Regions from separate parts of the Anaerotruncus rubiinfantis genome, predicted to be linked through region 1. Evidence: predicted binding sites of a transcription regulator. Region 1 holds the regulator's gene; the other holds the start of a gene.
The links. The regulator Rex, encoded in region 1, represses fermentation and respiration genes when NADH is low (regulators of the CRP and FNR family bind a similar motif). The targets are predictions, from matches to a motif close to ATTGTTAANNNNTTAACAAT.
Positions count from the first base shown of each region.

Region 2: the regulator Rex is predicted to act here: its motif matches at 2,485-2,504, upstream of adhE (bifunctional acetaldehyde-CoA/alcohol dehydrogenase).

Region 1 covers NZ_FKLA01000008.1:229,453-233,869, reverse strand. Annotated here, with positions in the region: gene BN4275_RS17785 (RNA polymerase sigma factor) at 1-295, shown strand, start outside; gene BN4275_RS03440 (isocitrate/isopropylmalate family dehydrogenase) at 434-1,594, shown strand; gene BN4275_RS03435 (redox-sensing transcriptional repressor Rex) at 1,642-2,292, shown strand; gene BN4275_RS03430 (hypothetical protein) at 2,338-3,036, opposite strand; gene rsmA (16S rRNA (adenine(1518)-N(6)/adenine(1519)-N(6))-dimethyltransferase RsmA) at 3,033-3,896, opposite strand; gene BN4275_RS03420 (deoxycytidylate deaminase) at 4,028-4,417, shown strand, end outside.
Region 2 covers NZ_FKLA01000009.1:1,674,977-1,679,393, forward strand. Annotated here, with positions in the region: gene BN4275_RS13495 (glycerophosphodiester phosphodiesterase) at 1-131, opposite strand, end outside; gene BN4275_RS13500 (MFS transporter) at 300-1,508, opposite strand; gene BN4275_RS17580 (YgjP-like metallopeptidase domain-containing protein) at 1,853-2,140, shown strand; gene BN4275_RS17585 (M48 metallopeptidase family protein) at 2,073-2,435, shown strand; gene adhE (bifunctional acetaldehyde-CoA/alcohol dehydrogenase) at 2,614-4,417, shown strand, end outside.

The sequences.
Region 1 (4,417 bases):
GAACGCGCACCTGTCCGACCCGGACAAGGTCGCGTCCGAAACCTACGGCGGCAACGGTGACAACACGCCCGCGCGTGAACGCTACCGGCGGTTTGCCGCCAACGCCATCCGCTTTCTGCCGCCAGGCCAGCGGGAAGCCGTCCGGCTCTATTACCTGGAGGGGATCAAGATGCCTGAGGCCGCCAAAATTCTCGGCGTCAGCCGCTCCACGGTCAGCCGCAGGCTGGCCGCCGCGCGCAAAACCCTGCGGGAGCTCGCCCGTTTTTGTACCGACTCTGGTTTCCTGCCGCCCTGAACCTTCCGTTTTTTCTCCAAACTGCATCTTTGGGCAGCTGGCTTTCAGATTGACAAGACCTGCGCAATGATATAAAATAATGTATAATTATTACTGTGATGTAACTGTATCATGAAATGAATCATAGGAGGACTTGCATTGGATCAGAAAGTACAAGCGGCTGTCGAACATTTTGCCGCGCTGGTAGAGGCCCAGCTTGCGCGCAATGAGCGCATTAAAGCAACTAAGGACTTCGTGGATTACGAACATCTCGATAAGATCGTCATCGGTGTCTGCGGCGGCGACGGCATCGGCCCCATTATCACCAATGAAGCCGCCCGCGTATTAAAGCACCTGCTGGCGGATGAAGTGGCCGCCGGCCGTGTGGAATTTAAGCAGATCGACGGCCTCACCATCGAAAACCGCGCCGCCGTCGGCAAAGCTATCCCGGACGACGTGCTCGCGGAACTCAAAAAATGCCACGTCATCCTCAAAGGCCCCACCACCACCCCGCGAGCGGGCGATCCCTGGCCAAATATCGAATCGGCCAACGTTGCGATGCGCAAGGAGCTTGACCTGTTCGCGAACGTCCGCCCGGTCAAAGTCCCGAGCGAAGGCATCGACTGGACCTTCTTCCGTGAGAATACCGAAGGCGCATACACGCTCGGCTCCTGCGGCGTGAATGTCGACGACGAGGTCGCGTTCGACTTTGTCGTCACCACCACCGAAGGCACCGAACGCATCGCGCGGCTCGCTTTCGACTATGCCAAGAAAAACCACAAAGACCGCGTTTCAATCGTCACCAAGGCCAACATCGTCAAGACGACCGACGGCAAGTTCCTCAAACTCTGCCAGAACATCGCCAAGGAGTATCCGGACATCTCCACCGACGACTGGTATATTGACATCATGACCGCAAAACTGATTGACCAGAAGCGCCGCCGTGATTTCAAGGTATTTGTACTTCCGAACCTCTACGGCGACATCATCACCGATGAAGCCGCCGAGTTCCAGGGCGGCGTCGGTACCGCGGGCAGCGCCAACATCGGCAAACGCTACGCGATGTTTGAGGCGATCCACGGCTCCGCGCCGCGTATGATCAAGGAAGGCCGCGGCAAATATGCCGATCCCTGCTCGATGCTGCGCGCAGCGGTGCTGCTGCTGAGCCACATCGGCTTCCAGGCGCAGGCGGATAAGCTCGACCGTGCGCTGGACGTCTGCATGTACGAGGAGAAAAAGCTCACCATCACCGGCCGCGACACCGGCTGCACCTGCGAGGAATTCGGCAATTATGTCATGGATACCGTAGCGAGCCTCTGATCCGCCCGGCACACAAGGAAATCTACACAGGAAGGGTGTTTGTGTCTATGCCAAAGCATGAGGGCGTTTCACTGTCGGTTATCCGGCGTCTGCCGCGCTACTATCGCTTTTTGGGCGACCTTCTGAAAAAGGATGTCACCCGTATCTCTTCGCGGGAGCTTGCACAGCTCATGCAGCTCACCGCCTCCCAGATCCGACAGGATCTCAACTGCTTCGGCGGATTCGGCCAGCAGGGTTACGGTTACAACGTCGCCGCGCTTTATAAGGAAATCGGGAACATCCTCGGCCTCAATAAACAGGCCGACATCATCCTGATCGGCGCGGGAAATCTCGGCCGCACGCTTGCAAAGCATATGAACTTCGACACCAGCGGTTTTAAGCTCGTGGGGATTTTCGACAACTCCCCCACGGTCATCGGGCAGAAGATCCGGGAACATACCGTGCGGGACACCACCGAACTCGAAGACTTCTGCCGGGAAAATCATCCCCGCGCCGCGATCCTCTGCATCCCGCGCGAGGTGGCTTATGAAACGGCCGAGCGGCTCAAAAACCTCGGCATCAACTGCTTCTGGAACTTCTCCCACTACGATCTGCTGCTTAATTTCGAGAACGTCGTGGTCGAAAACGTGCATCTTGGGGACAGCCTTATGACCCTTTGCTACCGGATGAACCAGTTTTATGCTGACGAGAAATCCTGATTTCAAACCAAAACGGCCCCGCTTCTGAGAAGCGGGGCCGTTTCTCTATTCCTTTTTGTCCTCCGGCAATTGTTTTTCGTCCCAGAAATATTTTGCCACAACGAATCCAACCAACAGGATGAGGATGCAAAAAATATCTGTCATGAAAAGCTCGGCTGTCCCAATCCCGGTGCCCGGCCCGTCCGCCATCCCTGACGCGTACAGTTCGGGAGCGAGGTCGTTCCCATCCGCGTCAAGAAGCCGTAGGCCGCGCCAGAGTCCCTCCGTTTTCGGGTGCTCATAAATATCGACGAAATCCCGTTCGGCAATCTCTCCGGAAAACACCACCTGCGGCGGTTCCTCGTCCACCGTAATGACCTCGTAGGCCACCGCGCGCGGGTCGGCGTTCACGCCGCAGACCGCGACCTTCCGTTTGCCCGAAGCGGTGAAGGGATAGACCTCCACGCCGATCGAATTGCCGTAGCCGGCGCTGACCGGCCGGTAAAGGGTGTTCATCCCCCGGTCGAAAAGCGCGTAGCCCATCATCGGGCCGCCGCCCGGGTCCTTGAAGAGCACGAACAGCCGGTTGCCAGCCTCCTCGGTCCCGGCTATCTCCACCGGCATGCCGGTATATTCCGTGAGCGCCTCGGTCAGCGATTCCGGTTTCGCCGTATAGTGGTAAACCATTGTGTAATACGCCCCGGTCGCGATGAGGGTAACAGCCGCGATCACAATGGACAGGATCCTGCGTTTTGTCAGTTTCATCGTTTCATCTCCTTTGCGGCGCGGGAAAGCGCCGCGAACTGTTCCATCGTGAGCTGCTCGGCGCGTGCCGTGCCCGGCACCCCCGCCGTTTCGAGCAGCGCGGCGGCGTCCGGCTTCGCAAGCGAAAGCCCGCTTGCCAGACAGTTCAGGATCGTTTTACGGCGTTGGGAAAAAGCCGCCTTCACCACCGCGAAGAAAGCCTTTTCATCCCCCACGTCGTATTGCGGCCGCTCCCGGATATCCAGCCGGATGACCGTACTGTCCACGTCGGGCGACGGCATAAACGACCCGCGTGACACCTGAAAGAGCACCTTCGGGACGCTGTAGTACCGCACAGCGATTGTGACCGCGCCAACCTCGCGGGTGGCGGGTTCGGCGCAGAGCCGCTGCGCGGCCTCCTTCTGCACCATCACGGTGATCGATTTGACCGGCAGGCGCTGCTCGAGCAGGCTCATAATGATCGGCGAGGTGATGTAGTACGGCAGATTCGCGCAGACAACCACCTCCATGCCGGAAAACTTTTCCGCGATGAGCGCGTGCAGGTCGACCCGCATCACATCCGCATTCACGATCTCGACGTTTTGGTAGCCCGCGAGCGTTTCCGCGAGCACCGGCAGCAGCCGGGCATCAATTTCGATACAGACGACTTTGTCCGCGCGTTTGGCAAGCTCGGCGGTCAGCACACCGACGCCCGCTCCGATTTCAATAACTCCGACGCCTGCTTTCGCGCCGCCAAGCTCGGCCATGCGCGGGCAGACGGTCGGGTTGACAAGGAAATTCTGCCCGAGCGCTTTACTGAATGTAAAACCGTGGCGCGACAATACGTCTCGTATCACGCCAATATTGGAAAGGTTGTCCATAAAATCCTCCAGGAACTGGATTTGGTTTTGCAGGAAATAAAAAAGGAGCTTGCACAGGCCGCCGCGGTATAGTAGAATAAAATCAATGACCAGCTCCATACCTTTCATCATTATAAAGGAAGTGAAGATAGATGGCAAGACGCGATAAAATAAACTATTATTTGGATATTGCCGAGACGGTCGCCTCGCGCGGCACCTGCCTGCGGCGCAACTTCGGCGCGATCATCGTGAAAAACGACCAGATCGTTTCGACCGGCTATGTCGGCGCGCCGCGCGGGCGGGAAAACTGTTCCGATTTGGGCTACTGCACCCGCTCCAAGCTCAACGTCCCGCGCGGCGAGCGATATGAACTCTGCCGCTCGGTACACGCCGAAATGAACGCGATCATCCACGCCTCCCGCGAGCAGATGCTCGGCGCTACGCTTTACCTGGTCGGCAAGGAATATGACACCGGTGAATATGTCCGCAATGCCTGTCCCTGCTCAATGTGCACCCGCCTCATCATCAACGCTGGCATCTCC
Region 2 (4,417 bases), on a different contig from region 1:
CCATCCGCGCTCAGATGTACGTCCAGTTCGATTCCATCGGCCCCTTCACGAACAGTCTGTTCAAACGCTTCCATGGTATTTTCAGGCGCTTTTGAGGACGCGCCTCGATGTGCCCAGATTTGAGTAGCCATCGTTTGCCTCCGCTCATGATGTAATCCTGCCATTCTATGCGGACACGGCGCGTGAGGTGCGCCGGGCTGCCCCGCGGTCCCGGGTGGGACCGCGCAGGCGGCTGAGACGCCCGTAAATATTGGCCCCGGGTAAAAGGCATTTTACCCGGGGCCAATATCAGGGCAGCCCTATTGGTCGCAGTTGCGCACCGAAGGGACAAAGATGCACAGAACGCCGCTTGCGAGGACAACGATTCCAGCAAGTAAAAACCAGTTTTCAAGGCCGATGATTTCCGCAGTCGCGCCGGAAAGCGCCAGGCCGAGCGGTGTGGCGAGGGTCAGGATGCTTGTGGAAAGGGACATCACCCGGCCGAGATATTCCGGCTCCACCTTTTCCTGAAAAAGCGCGATCGAAACACCCGAGAAAAATGGACAGGCGAAGCCCATGACAGCCGAAAGAAAGGCGAAAATGACAAATCCGGACGGCGGAAGCAGCCCGGTGAGCACAAGCGCCACCCCCATGAGGAAGATCGAACCGATAATTGAAACGATTTTTCGAGAAAAGCCTCCCCACGCGCCGAGCAGGATCGAACCAGCCATCATCCCGACCGAAAAGACGATCTCCGCAATGCTTGCGTGGGTGGCAGTCCCGCCAAAATAATCCATCGAGAGCAGCGGGTAGAGCGCGCCGGCCGGGGAGAATGCCAGGAAGAAAAGCGCGCTCACAAGCAGAAGCCCGTAAAGCCCCTTATGCGAACGCAGGACGCGCAGGCCATCGAGCGCTTCCCGGATGATATGGGGCCGTTCGGTATGCCGCATCTCCAGTTTGGGGATGGTGCAGACGGCAAGAGAACCCATGCCGACCAGCGCGCCGAGCACGTCAAGAAAGACGATCGCTTCCAGATCCCACGCCGCATAAAGCATCGCGGCCAGCGCGGGCCCGATAATCATCGATACGGACTGCAGGGTCTGCGAGTACCCCGCGCATCGGGTGAGCTGATCCGCGGGGACGAGCAGCGGGGTGACGGCGGAGAGCGACGGCGCATGGAATGCCGAACCGGCCGACCGGATAAACAGGACAAGCAGGAAGAGCCAGAGCGGCAGGTCGGCGAAGATCCCGACAATCACGATCGCAAGGCAGGCCATAGCGATACAGAAGTCGGAGGTGAGCATGATCTTTTTGCGGTCCCACCGGTCGACCAGAACGCCGGCGAATGGCCCGAGCAGCCCCTGCGGCAGAAAACCGAGCAGGTAACCGACTGAGAGGACCATGGGAGAGCGGGTGGTATCGGTGAGATAGAGGACGATCGCGAACTGCACGATCGAGCTGGTCAGCAGAGAGACGGCCTGCCCCGACCAGATGGTGAAAAAGGTGCGTTTCCAGTGTGTCTGGTTCATAAAACTCCTTTGCGGGCGCAAAAAAAGCGCAAACGATTCCCATGCGGGCCCGCTTACGCATACCGGTCAAAAGACAGAAAGAGACAGCATTCCCATGAAGCGGTCAGCCGCGCTGATTCTCTGCTGAAATTTCCCGGATACGTAAAACAACAAAACCCGTCACAGGCCTTTTTGGTGTATGTACGGCGAGGAAACTTAGAAGAACCAGAATTGCAATGCCATCATAAACTCCTTCACGGTGAAATGTAAGGGATATTATAACTGAGGGGAGCTGTTTTGTCAATCCCGGTTGACAGAGTTTAATGGCAAGGTTTAAGATTGTAAAAACAAGGAGGGGGATCGCGATGCGGCGCAGCGTTGGCACAATCACCTATGAACTTACCTATAAGCGGGTCAAGAACCTGAACCTGCGCGTCACCGGGGAGGGGGAGGTGCGCGTCTCCGCGCCCAAACGCGCGCCGGCCGGGGAAATCGACCGGTTTGTCGCCTCACGGGCCGCGTGGATCGAGGCGGCGCGCGCCCGGATCGCCGTGCGGAAGCGAGGCGGCGCGCGCCCGGATCGCCGTGCGGAAGGCGCAGGCGCAGGCGGCGGACACAGAATATACCGACGCCCAGTGCTTGGCCGCGTTTAACGCGGTGAGTGATGAAATTTATCCGCTTTTCGCGGATATCCTGCCGGGGAAACCAAAGATCCAGGTGCGGCAGATGAAGACCCGTTGGGGCGTCTGCCATGTGGCAAAAAACTGCATCACCCTCAATAAGCAGCTGATAGCAAAACCGAAGGCGGCGCTCGAGTATGTGGTGCTGCACGAATATGTGCACTTTCTGCATCCGGATCACCAGAAAGGGTTCCACGAAACGATGGCCAAATTGATGCCGGACTACAAAGCGCGGCGCGCATTGCTGCGGGCGGTTCCAGTGAATTGAATTGTGCAAAGTTCCTATAAATAAAAACATATATTTGTTTATTTGTCTAATTGTCAAAAGTTTAACAATATGATATTATATTGACAAAGAATTAACAATCTCATTTTACAGCACCCCTGTTAATTCTGATAAAAAGAATTTGATTTCCGTTTATATCATTTTTAGGAGGAAGCATTTCATGGAAAAGGCAAAAGCAGCACAGAAGCCCGAAATTGACATCAACGCGATGATCAATGAGCTGGTGGAAAAGGCGGATGTCGCACTCAAACAGTATATGGAACTCAGCCAGGAACAGGTGGACCAGATCGTCCACGCAATGGCGCTGGCAGGGCTTGACAATCACCAGATGCTTGCAAAGATGGCGGTCGAGGAGACCGGCCGCGGCGTCTACGAGGACAAGATCACCAAGAATATCTTCGCAACTGAATATATCTGGCATTCGATCAAATACGAAAAGACGGTCGGCGTGATCGACGAGAACGACCTCGAAGGCTATGTGGAAGTCGCGGAGCCGGTCGGCATCGTCGCGGGTGTCACTCCGGTAACCAACCCGACCTCCACCACCATGTTCAAGGCGCTCATCACCCAGAAGACCCGCAACCCGATCATCTTCGGCTTCCATCCCTCCGCGCAGAAATGCTCGGTTGAGGCGGCCAAAATCGTGCGCGACGCGGCCGTCAAGGCGGGCGCGCCGGAAAACTGCATCCAGTGGATTGAATATCCGTCGATCGACGCGACCAGTGCGCTGATGCACCATCCGAAGGTCTCCCTGATCCTTGCCACCGGCGGCGCCGGCATGGTGAAGAACGCCTACAGCTGCGGCAAACCGGCGCTCGGCGTCGGCCCGGGAAACGTCCCCTGCTACATTGAGAAAACCGCGAACCTCGAGCGTTCCTGCACCGACCTGATGCTCTCCAAAACCTTTGACAACGGCATGATCTGCGCCTCCGAACAGGCGGTCATCGTCGACGAGGAGATCGCCCCGGCGTTTGAGGCGTTCATGAAGAAGCACCGCTGCTACTTCCTCAATGACGAGGAGACCCTGAAGGTCACCGATTACGTCATGCCGGCTGAACGCGGCGCGGTAAACCCGGTGGTCGTCGGCAAATCGCCGGCCTGGATCGCTGAGCAGGCGGGGATCAAGGTCCCGGCTGATACCAAGATCCTGATTGCGAAGCTCCCCGAGCCTTCCCGGGAATACCGCCTCTCGCTTGAAAAGCTTTCTCCGGTGCTCGCTTACTTCACTGTCAAGGACGCCAAGCAGGGCTTCGATTATGCCAACCGGATGCTGGAGCTGGGCGGCCTCGGCCATTCAGCGGTCATCCACACCTCGGATATGGAGCTTGCGCGCGCGTATGGCGAAGCGATGAAGGTCGGCCGCGTCATCGTCAACTCCCCGTCCTCACAGGGTGCGATCGGCGACATCTATAATACCAACATGCCCTCTCTGACGCTCGGCTGCGGATCGTTTGGCCACAACTCCACCACTTCAAACGTCTCCTCGGTCAACCTGATCAACAAAAAGCGCGTCGCAAAAAGGAGAGTCAATATGCAGTGGTTCAAGATCCCGCCGAAGATTTACTTTGAGAACGATTCGATCCAGTATCTTGAAAAAATGCCGAACATCAGCCGCGCGTTTATCGTCACCGACCCGATGATGGTGAAACTCGGCAATGTCGATAAAATCCTCTACTATCTGCGCAAACGCCAGGAATACTGCCATGCGGAGATCTTCTCGGAGGTTGAGCCGGACCCGTCGGTCAACACCATCAAACGCGGCGTGGCGGCAATGAACGCCTTCCAGCCGGATGTCATCATCGCGCTCGGCGGCGGTTCCGCAATGGATGCCGCGAAGGGCATGTGGCTCTTCTATGAGCACCCGGACACCTCGTTCGACGGGCTGAAACTCAAATTCATGGATATCCGCAAGCGTACCTACCACTTCCCGAAACTTGGTGAAAAGGCGCAGCTGGTCTGTATCC